One region of the Paenibacillus graminis genome, then DNA from elsewhere that is predicted to be linked to it. Evidence: riboswitches for the same ligand, from Rfam matches in the RefSeq annotation. Region 1 holds a riboswitch; the other holds the start of a gene.
What was found. A riboswitch is a leader RNA that binds a small molecule or an ion and turns the genes downstream of it on or off. The one in region 1 is predicted to bind thiamine pyrophosphate.
Positions count from the first base shown of each region.

Region 2: linked by a shared signal. The riboswitch ahead of PGRAT_RS13390 (ABC transporter ATP-binding protein) and the one ahead of PGRAT_RS10330 (thiamine phosphate synthase) in region 1 are both predicted to bind thiamine pyrophosphate.

Region 1 is NZ_CP009287.1:2,563,874-2,571,767, reverse strand. It holds gene PGRAT_RS10355 (fumarate hydratase) at 1-1,113, opposite strand, end outside; gene yfbR (5'-deoxynucleotidase) at 1,217-1,858, shown strand; gene thiH (2-iminoacetate synthase ThiH) at 2,337-3,449, opposite strand; gene PGRAT_RS10340 (thiazole synthase) at 3,480-4,244, opposite strand; gene thiS (sulfur carrier protein ThiS) at 4,352-4,555, opposite strand; gene PGRAT_RS10330 (thiamine phosphate synthase) at 4,633-5,235, opposite strand; TPP riboswitch at 5,574-5,675, opposite strand; gene PGRAT_RS10320 (SDR family oxidoreductase) at 5,847-6,716, opposite strand; gene PGRAT_RS10315 (hypothetical protein) at 6,954-7,379, opposite strand; gene mdh (malate dehydrogenase) at 7,501-7,894, opposite strand, start outside.
Region 2 is NZ_CP009287.1:3,243,386-3,251,279, reverse strand. It holds gene PGRAT_RS13415 (amino acid ABC transporter substrate-binding protein) at 1-838, opposite strand, end outside; gene PGRAT_RS34030 (transposase) at 1,302-1,619, shown strand; gene PGRAT_RS13405 (IS3 family transposase) at 1,526-2,491, shown strand; gene PGRAT_RS13400 (DHA2 family efflux MFS transporter permease subunit) at 2,966-4,486, opposite strand; gene PGRAT_RS31620 (TetR/AcrR family transcriptional regulator) at 4,681-5,334, shown strand; TPP riboswitch at 5,414-5,517, shown strand; gene PGRAT_RS13390 (ABC transporter ATP-binding protein) at 5,609-6,403, shown strand; gene PGRAT_RS13385 (ABC transporter permease) at 6,384-7,160, shown strand; gene PGRAT_RS13380 (ABC transporter substrate-binding protein) at 7,157-7,894, shown strand, end outside.

The sequences.
Region 1 (7,894 bases):
CAGCCGGACCTCCCGGGATTCCCCCGCCGCAGCCTCCGCAGGCTTCACGGTAAGCTTCGCCTCAGCTTCAGCAGCCGAGAGCACGGCAGGTGCCGCAAGGATCGCCGCATCCTCGGAAATAACTCCGCAGTCTGCTCCTTCGGCAGCGGCGCCCACTGCCTCAAGCACAGCTGCAGGTGCAGTGTTGCCGTCTTCAGCCCCCACGGAGATTCCCGTGCCGCTCTCATACAGCCATTCCTGAATATGGCCGGTGGCCGGATCAACCAGGATGCCCTGGCGGCGGAACGCCCAGCAATTATAGGCCACGGAGACAAAAAAGCTGGCCGGAAGCCGGTTCATTACGCCGATTTTGCAGCCCAGGAGCGTGACTTCTCCGCCGAAGCCCATCGTGCCGATCCCCAGCTTGTTGGCATTCTCCATAATGTACTCTTCCAGCTTAGCGAGATCTTCATTTGGATTGACATCCTCCACTTTGCGGAACAGCTGTTTCTTGGCCAGCTCATACCCTGTAGTCCGGTCCCCGCCGATGCCCACACCGATGAAGCCTGCGCTGCAGCCCTGCCCCTGTGCCTGATATACGGAGTGAAGGATGCATTTGCGGATACCGTCGAGATCGCGGCCCGCTTTGCCGAGGCCCTCCAGTTCCGCCGGGAGGCTGTACTGGATATTCTTGTTTTCACAGCCCCCGCCCTTCAAGATCAGACGGACATCCACCCCAGCTTCTTCCCACTGTTCAAAATGAATTACCGGTGTGCCGGCACCCAGATTATCTCCGCTATTCTCGCCAGTCAGCGAGTCTACGGAGTTGGGGCGCAGCTTGCCGTTTTTGGTTGCACGGATGATGGCGTTATGAATATCCTTCTTCATCTCAATCTGATTCACACCGACCGGCGTATGAATAATAAAAGTCGGCATCCCCGTATCCTGGCAGATTGGCGATACCTGAAGCTCGGCCATGCCGATATTCTGCGCAATGGTGGTGAGTGCGAGACCGGAACGGGTAGCGCGGTCCTCCAGGGCGCGTCCTTTGGCTACTGCCCGGCGCACATCGCCCGGCAGATTGGTGGAGGTTTCAACAATCAGATCATAAACGCTGTCTTCAAAATGCTGCATCTTCAGTCCAGCTCCTCTCCATGCGTTTGTGGTTGTCCAAACTCTGTTACAATTAGTTTTATCATAACATATTACACCACGCATGAAAGGGGTTACTTTAAAATTGAATTACCATTTTTCAGCCTATTTGTACCGGCTTCAGTATATCCAGCGCTGGAGCCTGATGCGCAGCACCGCACCGGAGAACGTGGCACAGCACTCGTTCCAGGTAGCCCTGCTGTCGCATATGCTCTGCTCCATCGGCAACGTCCATTTTGCCCGTTCGCTGAACGCCGACCGGGCGGCTGCAATGGCGCTGTTCCATGACGCCACCGAAGTCTTCACCGGCGATATCGCCACGCCGGTCAAACACAACAACCCGCAACTCCTGTCCAGCTTCCGCGACATGGAACGGATTGCCGCCGAGCGGCTGAAGGGGATGATTCCGCCGGAGCTTACCTCCGTCTATGCGCCGCTCCTGCAGCCGCAGGACAGCCCCGCCGGCTCCGAAGACGCCTATTTGCTGCGTTATGTCAAAGCGGCTGACCATCTTGACGCTTATTTGAAATGCGTCTGGGAGGTCGCCGCAGGCAACCGCGAATTTGCCGCCGCCAAAGCGCAGACCGCCGCGAAGCTGCGCGGGCTTGAGATGCCGGAAATGGAATATTTTCTGGCCCATATGGCCCCCGGCTTCGAGATGTCCCTGGATGAGCTGTCTGCCGGAACTGACGGCGGACAGGCCTTGGAGGACGGGGACACCCCATGAAGAGCAGGAGACAAGCTGTGGAGAACGGAAGAACAGTTCATGCAGGGCTTGGGGCCGCGAAGAAGAGCGGGTCCCCCTTCACTTTTCCAAGTAAACGGGCGGTTCGGATGCTGTGATTGATGTATAAACTAATGCGGGCTAAAGAGGTTCCCGCCGGATCGCAGGCGAGGTGACCCTTGCTGCAAAGTTAGGTGGAATTAGTATAGCTAATCCGCTGTATTTTGCCCTTTCTCGCTGTATAGTGGGATTTTCTCCACCTATTCCAGTTAAAAGCGGGGTCAAGACGCACATAACGCTGAAATAAATATACTTATTCCCACTAGAGGTGTTTAAGGAAGCAGACTGCCCGTTTTAGTTCTACTTTATCCACTAAAGTTCCTTCCCTCACAGAGAACAAACTCTCTTAAAATTCTCAGCAGGCGGAGTCAGATGGAATAAAATTTGCCGGCTATGAGCTGCTGTCACAGTCAACTTTCTATTACGCTTGCAGCCTCAGCAGATCCCAATCCTTGAAGACCGGCTGCAGGCCGTTTGCCTGAAGCATGTCCGTAATTTCTTCTACACTCCGTTCATCCGAAATTTCGAACTGCGGAGTTCCGCCATCCTGGGTGTGTCCTCCCACTTCAGTGGAGACGCCTGCGGACATTTTGGTGATGCCCAGGTGGATCAGATGATTACGCAGCGAGGCAGGCTCCCGGGTAGACAAGGTAATGCCGGAACGGGGCAGAAACAGGCGGTACGCCAAAATAATCTGCACCAGCGCCCGGTCCGTAACATCGCTATCCGGATTGAATTCCCCCAAATACGGCCGGAAACGCGGGGCGGATAAGCCGATTTCGCATTCCGGATACTTGTCCTGCAGATACCTCGCATGCATCGCGGTCATGAATGCCTCCTGCCGCCAATCATACATCCCAAGGAGCGCACCGATGTTGACAGAGCGGAAGCCGGCCTGACAGCCCCGCTCGGGGGCATCCAGCCGGTTGCGGAAGACTCTTTTGGGACCTTTTACATGCAGCTTCCGGTACGTTTCCTGATGATAAACCTCCTGATACAGGGTCAAGCCGTCCACTCCCGCCTCTCTAAGCTCCCGGTATTCCTCCGTGGACAGCGGATTCACCTCAATACTTACGGAAGGGAAGTACTCGTGCAGAATTTCTACGCATTCCTTCACATAAGAAGCCGGGCTGTCACTGCGCGATTCGCCGGTCAGCACCAGAAGATGGCGCAGGCCTGTGGAGGAGATCGCAATCGCCTCTTGCCTGACCTCCTCCGGCGTCAATTTTTTTCTCGGAAAATCATAAATGGAGCTGAAGCTGCAATAGGTGCAGTGATTCACACAAAAATCGGCCAGATACATCGGTGTGAACAGCTGCATCACATGCCCGAAATGCGTACGGGTCAGCCGCTGCGCACGCTGGGCTATCTCCTCCAGGCATGGCTCCGCAGCCGGAGACAGCAGGGCCAGCAGGTCGCTTTCATCCAGGCGGTCCTTGCATAGTGCCCGCTTCACATCCTCCACCTGGAACTGCTGCCATAGGCTCTCGTAAGGAAGCTGCTCCAGACGGGTCAGTGTTTCATAAAAACTCATGTTTCTCCCTCCTTTCGGTATGGCTCAGAATCACTTCAGAAATCCGGTCAAAGGCGAAGACGCGACCGCCGTCTCTTCCACCGGACCGAGCCCGGCCAAATAGGCCTTGCGGCCTGAAGATACGGCTTCGCGGAAGGCTTCGGCCATCAGCAGCGGATCACGGGCAGTAGCGATAGCCGTATTGAGCAGCACAGCGGAGGCCCCCAGCTCCATAGCTTCCGCCGCTTCGGACGGTCGGCCGATACCGGCGTCAACAATAACCGGAAGATCCACCTCAGAGATGAGAATGCGGAGCAGCTCTTTGGTCCGCAGGCCGCGGTTGGAGCCGATAGGCGAGCCAAGCGGCATAACCGCGGCAGCTCCAGCCTCTTTCATTCGAATTGCAGCGGAGAGGTCCGGGCTCATATACGGCAGCACCACAAAACCTTCGGCGGCAAGTATCTCCGTAGCGCGGATGGTCTCAAGATTATCCGGCAGCAGATATTTCTGATCGTTAATGACCTCAATCTTGACCCAGTTGCCAAGGCCTGCGGCTCTGGCCAGTCTGGCGATCCGCACGGCTTCCTCGGCGGTGCGCGCCCCCGATGTATTAGGCAGCAGGGTCATATGGGGAGGAATATGGCTGACAATATTGTCGCGGCTCTCCGGATCTATGCGGCGAAGGGCAACCGTGATCACTTGTGAGCCTGAAGACGCAACCACCTCGGGAATCAGTGTATTCCGGCTGTATTTGCCGGTGCCGATGAACAGCCGGCTTGATAACGTAATACCGCCAATCACAAATGGATCTAACATAAGCATGCCTCCTGGTATGAAATCGGATAATATCTGCTGTGGTTGCAAAATGAAGAGATGCTATGGGAACGAACGCCCCGCATTGTGCTCTCTCAGGAAGCAGTGCTTCAGCCCCCGCCTACAAAATGCACCAGCTCCAGCCGGTCACCTTCACAGAACGATGTCTCGCCGTAATGCTCCCTGTTCACAATTTCACCATTGCGCTCCACGATCACAAGCCGTCCGCTCCATTCGGGCCGGCTGAGCAGGTCAGCTACCGTCCGGCAGTCTTCCGCAATCTCCAGGGCTTTGCCATTGATGATCAGATTCATGCCTTCTCACCTCCTTTGCGTGACATATCCATAGCTCACTAAACGCATAACAACTTAAACACATAACAACTCCGGTCTTAAGCCTCCTGGACCGCCAACCGGTAAGCACGCGCAGCGGATACAGCGTCTCCGGCACCACAAATGCCGGACATGACTGCAATCCCGGCTGCCCCTTGCCGGATCACCTGACCGGCATTGCCCGGCTCTATGCCGCCGATGGCAATCAGCGGAATACGGCTGCAGCGCACCGCTTCCCCCAGCAGCCCCAAACCGCGCTCCTGCTGGCCGGGTTTGCAGGCGGTAGGAAAAACATGGCCGAACAGGCAATAGTCGGCCCCCTGCAGGCCCGCTTCCGCAGCTTCCGCCGCGGAATGCACCGACCTGCCCAGCCGCAGGCGGGGAGCGGCGGCACGGGCTGCAGCCGGCGGCAGGCTGTTCCAGGCCAGCTGAACAGCGCCTGCACCAGCGGCCAGCGCAACATCCAGCCGGTCATTGATGACTAGGCTGGAAGCGGGAACCCCCGCAAGCAGCAGCTGCTTCGCCATGTCCAGCAGTTCCAGGGCAGACCGGTGCTTTTCCCGCAGATGGATGTAGTCCACGAGCGGATATACAGCCGCAGCAAGGTTAATGAATTCTCCCGGCGCAAGCCTTCCGTCCGAGATCAAATGAATCTCCGCCACAGCTTCACCTTCTATTCGCTATATTCTTTGAGCAGACCGGGAACAGAACAAACCAGCCTTCGACCCTTCAACAAAGGCATTTCTGCCGTTCTTTCCGGACAAACCAGCCGTCAACTCTTCAACAAAGGCATTTCTGCCGTTCTTTCCAGGCCAACCCGCGTTCAGATCCAAATTTGTTCTTTAAACGAACCAAGTAAAAAATCCCTTCTCCCCTTACACACCTTATCCAAAACAGAAAAAACACATAATTTCCAGACAACAAAAAAACCGCCCCCGCGGTAGGAGGCAGTCATAAATGTGTACAGGAATACGGGCGTATGGATACAACCCCGCTGCAGTTCATTCATTCTCCGCTTTCCTACGCTGGGTTTAACCAGATCAGGTTCAAAGGGTCCGAACGGAACGTTCGTCTCAGCCTCGCGGCACCCCTAGGGACAATTCCATTATTCAGTTGCTGACGTGGTTCATATTAACATATAATTCCTCGGAAAAGCTATCCCTTTCGCTGAAAAACTGCTTCCTTGGCAGGTGCAGCAAAAAGAGCGGGCCGCGAAGGCACGCTCTTAAACTGCTGCTGTATTTCCAAGTAAACCTGGTCTGCACCACAACTCTTAGCCGTTGACCACTTCTCCGCCATTAACATGCATGACCTGCCCGCTGACATAGGATGAATCATCCGAGGCCAGATAGACATAGGCTGGAGCCAGCTCTTCCGGCTGTCCCGGACGTTTCATCGGCTGTGTGCCGCCGAACTCGCTGACCTTTTTGGCATCAAAAGTGGATGGAATCAGCGGTGTCCAGATCGGACCCGGAGCTACGGCATTGACACGGATGCCTTTTTCCGCCAGATTCATCGACAGTGAGCGGGTGAAGCTGAGAATTGCGCCTTTGGTAGACGAATAGTCCAGCAGCTGCGGGCTTCCCCGGTAGGCTGTGATCGACGTCGTGTTGATGATCGTAGAACCTTTTTTCAGATGCGGCATAGCGGCCTTGGTCAAATAGAACATGGAAAAAATATTCGTACGGAACGTCCGCTCCAGCTGCTCCGAGGTGATATCCTCAATCTTGTCCTGCGGATGCTGCTCGGCGGCGTTGTTGATCAGGATGTCTAGTTTGCCCAGGCCTTCTACTGTTTTGTTGATCAGGTCCTGGCAGAATGCTTCTACCCCAATGTCACCGGCGACCAGAATACACTTCCGGCCCTCCTGCTCGACCTGGCGTTTCGTTTCTTCGGCATCGGAATGCTCATTCAGATAGGAAATGACCACATCCGCACCTTCCTTGGCAAAATGAACGGCAACCGCACGCCCAATACCGCTGTCGCCTCCCGTAATCAGAGCCGCCTTGCCCAGCAGCTTGCCTGCCGCTTTATAGCTTGAGGTTTCAAATTCCGGACGCGGCTTCATCTCGCTCTCGATTCCGGGCTGCCGGTCCTGCACCTGAGGCGGCAAAGTTTTGGTGGATTGTTTGTTGTCTGGCATGATCCATTCTCCTTTCGCTGTGCAACTTTTTTGGGAAGTAACCACATCGTATTAGGATGGCTTATGCATCATCAATTATACAATCGCTTTACGTTATGTTACTTACCACACTTCCAGGTAATCCAAACAAAAAATCCAGCCGCTTTTGCTGGGGACGGCACCTCGTCATCATCACCTATACCCGCATTTCCACAGAAAAAAGCCCTCGCAGCCGGAGCCATTTTACGTGAGTTCAACTTAGATAATATGTCTGTACACCATAAAAAACATCATCACGATCAGCAGGACCATCAGCAGCAGGCTCAGGGTGCGCAGCTTCGCGGTATGGTCAGACACATCGCGGTTCTCGCGCATTCCGGCAGCTGCCAGACGCAGCGGCTTGCCCATAATGCCGCCTAAGGCAAACATCGCCAGCAGGAGAACTATAACCACAACCATCCAGGCTACGGTATAATCCCCTTGTGAAATCATATAGCCCCCTGTCAGCAGTTGAATGACCAGACCATACTGGGCGAACCGGTTAAATCCGCCGATAGCGCTTAACGTCCCCTCTTTGGCTGAAGCAGAGAGCTTGGCCGTACCGTTCAAAATAAACGGCAGCACCAGATAGAAGCCGAGCGCCAATGTCCCGATCATATGTAAGAAAAAGAAAATCCGATCCATGATTAGCCTCCTCATTTTTCGCTGTGATATATGTTACATTCTTATTATACCCAACCGCATCGCTTATGAAAAGAAAGCCCTCATTTCTTGAATGGAAATGAGGGCTTATATCCGTATGAACCTAGACCGTAACCACTGAAGTTACTGCACGTACTGAATCCGCAGACTTATCGAGAGCCGCTTTCTCTTCCGCTGTCAGCTCCAGCTCGAAGATCTTCTCAATGCCATCCGCACCCAGCAGAGCCGGGATGCCCATGAACAGACCGTCGTATCCGTATTCTCCTTCGAGAAGGGCAATGACAGGAAGTATCCGCTTCTTATCCTTCAGAACCGCTTCGGTCATCTGCACAAGAGATGCCGCAGGGGCATAGTAAGCACTGCCGTTGCCAAGCAGGCTGACAATCTCACCGCCGCCAACCCGTGTACGCTGCACGATCTCCGCAATCCGCTCTGCCGGCATCAGTGTTTCGATCGGAATGCCGCCGACACTGGAATACCGCACCAGCGGAACCATG
Region 2 (7,894 bases), 680 kb from region 1:
CAGCACCGAAGTATTTCTCGGAAATCTTCAGGTACGTGCCGTCGCTTTTCATTGCTGTCAACGCTTCGCTCACTGCCGCTACCAGCTCATCGTTGCCCTTGAGGAAGACAGCAGCGCTCTGGGAACCCTCGGGGATTTCGTCGACAACTTTAATCTTAACATCCGGCTTCTGCTTCTTCAGATCCAGGTAGGACAGTCCGTCATTCACGGTTGCATCAATCCGGCCGGAGGTCAACAGGTCAATCGCCTGGTTGAATCCGTCGGTAACCACAATCTCCGCACCGTTCTCGCGGGCGATATCGGACAGATTACTGGTAAGAGACTGGCCGGCTTTTTTGCCTTTCAGGTCAGCAAAAGTCTTAATATCTTCATTCTTCTCACCAACGATCAATACCGCCTTGGAGACAATGTACGGATCGGAGAAATCATATTTCACCTTACGCTCATCCGTAATCGAAACTTCATTGAAAATAACATCAAAGCGCTTGGCATCCATCCCGGCAAAAATGCCGTCCCATTGGGTTTCAAAAAATTCCGCTTTTACTCCCAGCCGCTTGGCCACCTCTTCAGCGATTTCCACATCAAATCCGGTAAGTTTGCCAGAGGCATCATGGAAAGTAAACGGTGCATAGGTGCCCTCAGTTCCGATACGGAGCTTGCCGCTTGCTTTGACCGCATCAAGACTGTTCTGTGCCGCAGGAGCTGAAGCTTCTGCAGCCGGAGCCGCAGAGGATTTGGCAGCTGTATTATTTCCTGCCGTATTTTTGGTATTATTGCCGCATGCCGCTACCAGTACCACCGTAAGCAGCATCAGGATAGTCAGACTTAGTTTTTTCATAATAGTTAACCCCTCTCATCATCTCTGTATATTCCGGCTTTCCCGGCAAGTTGAATAGTAACACCGGCGTGTCAGCGGAGTCAAGAACTTTTCCGATTATAAACATCGGAATTATATTTGTAACCGTTTTAATAGTCCCAGGCCTCCGAATTTACAGGCCGAGTTGTGTTAGTTTGCCCAAAACACCGCTAAATCCACCAGCGGGAAAAAGAGTACATACGGCCAAAATAACGTTTGGCCAACAAACCATATAATCCTTCGGCCAATTTAAGTGGAAAAAGGATAACTAATTTGCTCGAACTCCCTATTCTCCACAGGTAAAGTGGAAAAAGGGCAACTAATTTAGCTTACATCACTCCCGACGAGCTAATAATGCCCAGTTAAGTTTCCTTTTGAAAGTAGAATAAAAAGTGGACACCCGTTAAGAGAGTATGAATAATGAACTTAACGAGGAGGTGTTCACATGGGTGAACAACGGCAACGGTATAATGAAAAATTTAAAAGAGAAGCGGTCAAGTACATTCAGGAACAGACGAAGACGGTGACGGAGATTGGGGAGGAGCTGGGCATCTCCCCTGGCGTACTGCACAACTGGCTGGCAAAGTATCGGGAGTTCGGGAATGAACCTGTAAACAGTGCGGAAAAGGTTCGCGAACTTGAGCAGCGACTGGCGGAACAAGAAAAAGAATTACAGGCAAGGGCGCAGCGAATTGCAGACGTCGAAGAGGAGCTCGTCATCGTAAAAAAAGCTGTGCACATCTTCAGCAAACCAAAGAACTGAGATTTCAGTTCATCGAAGATCATCGCTCCGAGTTTCGAATGGAGAAGATGTGCAGCGTTTTTGAAGTGTCCCGGAGCGGGTATTACAAATGGCGAAGCGCTACCTCGAGCCCTCAAGCCGAGCGTAAGGCGCTGGTGCTCCGGCGGATCATCTATCATTTCAAGGACAACAGACAACGTTATGGTAGCCCCAAAATTACCGAGCTTTTGCTGAAAGAAGGGTTCACCATTAGCGAGCGGACGGTAGGAAAATACATGCGAGAGCTCGGATTACGTTCCTGTGTAGCCAAGCGGTTTCGTGTAAAAACGACGGATTCCAATCACAATTTGCCCATTGCTCCCAATCTGCTGAATCAAAAATTTGCGACGGCCGAGCCTAACAAAGTCTGGGTCACAGACATTACCTACATTCCCTGCCGGCAAGGTAGGCTGTACCTGGCCAGTGTGCTCGACCTCTGCACGAGAGAAATTGTCGGCTGGAGACTGGAGGAACGAATGACGACGGATCTGGTACTGGGCGCACTGGACGACGCCTACAAGGCCAAGCGGCCCCCAAAGGGACTCATCCATCACTCCGATCGGGGATCACAGTACGCCTCTGCCGATTACCGTAAACGTCTAAAAAAATATCACATGAAGGCGAGCATGAGCCGTAAGGGAAATTGCTATGATAATGCCTGCATCGAATCCTTTCATAGCGTACTAAAGAAAGAGTTTGTTTATTGCACCAAGTTCAAAACGAAGCAGCACGCGCAGGACGAGATGTTCCAGTACATTGAATTTTTTTATAATCGCAAGCGAATCCACAGTGCGCTGGGTTATGTTTCCCCTGCCCAATTTGCAGCGAAGTTCAAGAAGAGAAAGACTGCCTAAATCTATTTTTTTGTGTCCACTTTCTTGACGGAAGTCCATTTTTCCACTTCATGCTCTCCATTTGCTGATTTTGGGGATAAATAAGTTCCCTTTTTCCAACTGGCACTGTACAGCTGCTTCTTCGGAAGGCGCTAAGGGATATCCCTACTGAATAACAAAGCGAGGTTACGGAGCTACTGGGGCTTCGAGTGCACGAGGACACGAGGCCCGGAAATATTATGCAAGAGACAAGATTAGCATCTTTTGGTTTGCATGTCCGCTATACTCTCCTGATGGCACCCAACCTGCCCCTTAAACTCCGCCGATGGTGTCCAATCTGTCCGCTTCACCACGCGGATGGTACCCAAGCCTCAAGCACCGCCTATATCACCTTAAACTTCCAGGATCTCTTCATTTTTATGATTTTATCATTTCTCAAACGACAAAACCCCGTTAGCACCTATCCGGTGAACGGGGTTTTGTATTCATAAAAAATCATCCGTGCATGATTTCAGTCTGCACCTCGGTCTTAGAACCGTCTTGTCTGACTCTGCGCCCTCTCCGCAGCAGCAGACCCAGCACAGCACCGCCCAGCGCTACGAAGATCATGATGTGAAAGGTATCGTCAAACCCTTTGGCAAGTACAGTTTGTGCAGCTAGCTTCAACGCTTCGGGAGAAGCATTCGCCGCATTCTTCCCGGCCGCAGCCGCAGCTTCTTGCATTTCCGCCCCGCGCGCTGCCGCCCTTGAGGTCAGGATGGTGACCAGTGTCGATACCGCCAGAGAGTTGATTACCTGCTGCATCGAGTTGGTCAGAGAAGTAACCCGGTTCACCAGGTGGCTTGGGGCCTTGTTCAGAAGATGGGTATTCATAGGCATTACCATCATCCCCATGCCCGCGCCGCACATAATCAGCGGCAGGATCAGGTCTTTGCTCTGTGTGGCAAGATCTGCATGCGAATATTGGAATAAGGCACCAGAGACAAGGCTAAGACCGCAAACCACCAGCCAGCGGACACCTATCCTGTCGAATAGAATCCCGGCAATGGGCATCATCAGTCCGGATGCAATGGCTTGGGGCAGCATCGTCAGACCGGTATCAAAAGCTCCGAAGCCGCGGGCCTGCTGGAGAAATTGCGGAAGCAGAAACAATGCGCCGTATAAGCCGAACTGGGCAATCCATTGTACGAGAATGCCTGTGCTGAAATCGCCGGAGCGCAGAATCCGCAGTTCCAACAGCGGGGTCTCCGAGCGAAACTCTGCAATCACAAAAGCGATTAAGGCGAGCACGCCCATGGATAACCCGATCAGTGTTTTGTCTGAGGTCCAGCTATCCGCACCTTGGCTGACACCGTACGACAGGGAGGCAAAGGCCAGAGGCCCGAGAATCATCCCGAGCTTATCCATGCCCGGTACTTGGGTCCGCTCTGATCTGGGCAGCTTCCGGGAACCGATCAGCAGGCAAATGATGCCAATCGGAATATTAATGAGGAAAATCCAGCGCCAGGAATGGTACTCCACAAGCCAGCCGGACAGTACAGGGCCGATCGCCGGAGCAAACAGCACCGGAATCCCCATGATTCCCATAACAACGCCAACCTTGCTCCTGGGAGCAAGCTTATACACGTAAGCCATCCCAACGGGAAGCACACAGCCTCCCCCCAGTCCCTGCAGCACACGGAATGCAATTAGCCATTCCGCACGGCTCGGGGTGGCACAGAGGAGAGAGCCGATGGTGAATACAATAACTGCGGCGAGAAAAACAGTTTTGGCTCCGAACCGGTCAGACAGCCAGCCGGACAACGGAATCACTGAGGCCTGAGCCAGCATATATCCGGTCACGATCCATTGCAGAGTATTTAGATCCGTATGAAAATCCTTGACTAGTGTGGACAAAGCCACATTCATCGCCGTGCTGTCCAGCACCACCATGAACACACCGGCAATGATCGCCAGCAGCGGAACCAGAATGCTTGACAGGCGAAAATCGGCATCCGACTTCAACGCTTGCTCCATCTTCTATCTCCTCCTAAGTTGAACTGCTCCGGTAGGCGTACATTGACCTTTGCGCAGCTTTATCTATATAATAAATGATACGAACGGACAATTGTCCGGTATTGCTTTTTCAGTGTACGGACAATTGTCCGCACTGTCAATTTAATTTTCATTTTTTTCTAATATAGATGCTGCATTTCCGAAAGGAGCCTGCCATGAATTCACACGAACCAGACCGCAGACCAACCAACAAACCAGCAAAAGAACCTCCGGTACCCGCCAGGGATTATCAGGACCCTTATGTCCAGCGGATTCTTGAGGCTGCAGAGGCATTGTTTGCCGAGAACGGCCTAGAGGCGGTCAGTATGTTCAGCATCGCCAAGCGGGCGGGAATCGGCCAGGGTTCGCTGTACCGCAGATTCACGGACAAAGGCGAAATCTGCTCTGCCTTGCTCTCAACCAGCTCCGAGCGTTTTCTTTCCCGTCTGGAACAGGAGCTGCAGGCCACAGCCGGATCTTCTGCCCCGTTGGAAGACCTGCAGAGCAGTATTGAGCAGGTCGTTGATTTCATAGACCAGCACGCTGAGCTGCTGCAGATGATTAAGTCCGAGTTCACCGGCAAGAAACAGCTTACTCAGTTCGAGCATCCGATTTTCCGCCGCCTGAACGCAGTGATGACCCAGCGCATCCGGCGGGCCGCGGATGATGGCTTGCTGATTGCGGTCGATCCGCAATTTGCCGCTACCGCCCTTATTGCCGTATTGAGCCCTGATCTCTACCTCTACCAACAGAAGCTGCACAGCTCTACCAAAGAGGAAATCTCTAAGGGCGTCCTCGCACTGTTCGTCATTGGAATCCAACGGACTTAACCTTTCCGGCACAGATCCTTTGACAACCCGCCTGAATATGCTATATTAATTAGCAATTGCGAATATCAATATTGACCTGCTATTTCACTAGGGGAGTCTGCCGACTGAGACGAAGCTTGAAGCTTCGGACCCTTGGAACCTGATCTGGATCATACCAGCGGAGGGAAGTGGAACAGAAACGATCAGCGGTGCCGCTATACGTCTACTGCCTGAACCTTTCAGACCCATTTGTCTCCACTTTGAGACAGATGGGTCTTTATTGTGTTGCCGCGCAATGAAAGGAGGCTTAGTACATACGAATATGATCTCAATGACGAACCTGTCCTATTCTTTCGGCACATCTCCGGAGACGCCGGTATTCAGCGGTCTGACAATGGATGTGCGCCAAGGGGAATTCATTTCTCTGGTCGGTGCCAGCGGCTGCGGTAAAAGCACATTATTCAAAATCATCGCCGGCTTGCTTCAGCACACCAGCGGTGATCTTAAAGTTCTGGGAACGACATCCGCCGATCCTTCATCACGCCTGGGACGGGTTGCCTATATGCCCCAGCAGGATCTGCTGCTGCCCTGGAGAACCGTGCTGGACAACTGCCTGCTTCCCTGGGAGCTGAACAGAACAGGCAGTAAAACGGAAGCGGTAAAAAGTATCCGTAATTTGCTGGAGCGTTTTGGACTGGAAGGTACAGAGCAGCGCTATCCGCATGAGCTGTCCGGCGGAATGCGCCAGCGGATCGCTATGCTGCGGACGCTGGCTGCCGGCAATACGCTCTTGCTTTTGGATGAGCCCTTCGGAGCACTGGATGCCATCACCAAACGCGGGCTTCACCGCTGGCTGCTGGAGCTGTGGGGCAGTCTGGAGCAGACCGTCCTGTTCATCACCCACGATCTGGAGGAGGCGCTCCTCCTCAGTGACCGGATCTATCTAATGTCCGGCGGCGCTGGCGGCGGTGTACAGGAATTCCTGGTAGATCTTCCGCGCCCCAGGCATTACCGCATGAATTATGAACCGCATTTTGCTGCTTTGCGGGCGGATTTGGAACGGAGGCTGTATGACACGCACCTATCTTAGAAAGTTTTTGCACGAATATGGCCCCTTTGCCCTGTTGGTGCTGCTGACTCTTGCCTTCTGGGAAAGCGCAGCCAGGCTGAAGCTTGTCCCTGCCTTCATTCTTCCGGCCCCTACGGCCATATGGACGGCAATGCTGGAGCAGAGGCTGCTGCTCTTTGGAGAACACTTGCCTGCTACACTGCAGGAGGTGCTGTTGGGTTTTGCGCTGTCCGTGTGCTGCGGTGTGCTGCTGGGTACGGGAATGCATATGTTCTCTCCGGTGGAGAAAGCGCTGTACCCCCTGCTGGTCATCAGCCAGACGATTCCGCTGATCGCGCTCTCCCCCATTTTTATTATGTGGTTTGGCTATACGCTGTGGAGCAAGGTAGCGGTGGTCTTCCTGACCGCTTTTTTTCCGGTCGTTATCGGCACTTATGACGGATTGCACAAAAGCGGAGCGGTGTACAAAGAGCTGCTGCTCACACTTGGTGCGAACCGCTGGCAGATTCTGCGGAAAACCGAGATTCCTCCGGCACTGCCCTCGCTGTTTTCGGGACTCAAGCTCTCAATTGTCTACTGTGTGATTGGCGCAACGATCGGGGAATGGCTGGGCGGCAGCCGGGGACTCGGGTATTTTAGCCGCCGGATGGCGGGCAATCTGCAAAGTGCTGAGATGTTCGCCGCTGTGTTTCTTTTATCCGTACTCGGCATTGTTCTGTTCCTAAGTATTAAGCTGCTCGAAAAATATATTTTGCAGAAAAGAGGCATTCATCGATGAACATCTTTCCCTCTGAACATCCCGTTAGTAACAAGAGTCTTTCCTTGCTCTCCCTACCGCTGCTTCTATGTCTTGCTATTGCAGTAAGCGGCTGTGGAGGCGGCAACAATGCTGTTCCAACCAGCTCCGCTTCAGCAGAGAACGCCCAGCAGCCCCACAAGCTAACGATTATGCTCGACTGGTATCCAAACGCCGTTCACTCTTTCCTGTACGCCGCACAACAGAATGGCTATTTCAAAGAGGAAGGCCTGGATGTGGATATCCAGATGCCCGCTGACAGCAATGATGCCTTGAAGCTGGTAGCCGCCGGCAAAGCCGATCTGGCCTTAAGCTACCAGCCGCAGGTGCTGATGGCCCGGGGAGAACAGATTCCGGTGAAGTCTGTCGCCGCCATCGTCCGGCATCCGCTGAACCATCTGATGTTACCGGCGGACAGCGGGATCAAAAGCCCGAAAGAGCTGGCTGGGAAAAATGCCGGATACTCTTCGGTTCCCTTATACGAAGCTATGCTGAAAACAATGGTCAAAAGCGATGGCGGCGATCCGTCCGCAGTGAAGCTGATCGATGTGGGTTTTGACCTGATTCCGGCCATTTCAACCGGACGTGTAGACGGAATTATCGGAGGATTCATTAATCATGAGCAGCTGATTCTGGAGAAGGAAGGGCATCCGGTCATTTCGCTGGACCCTACGGATTACGGTGTTCCCGACTACTACGAGCTGGTTCTGGTTGCA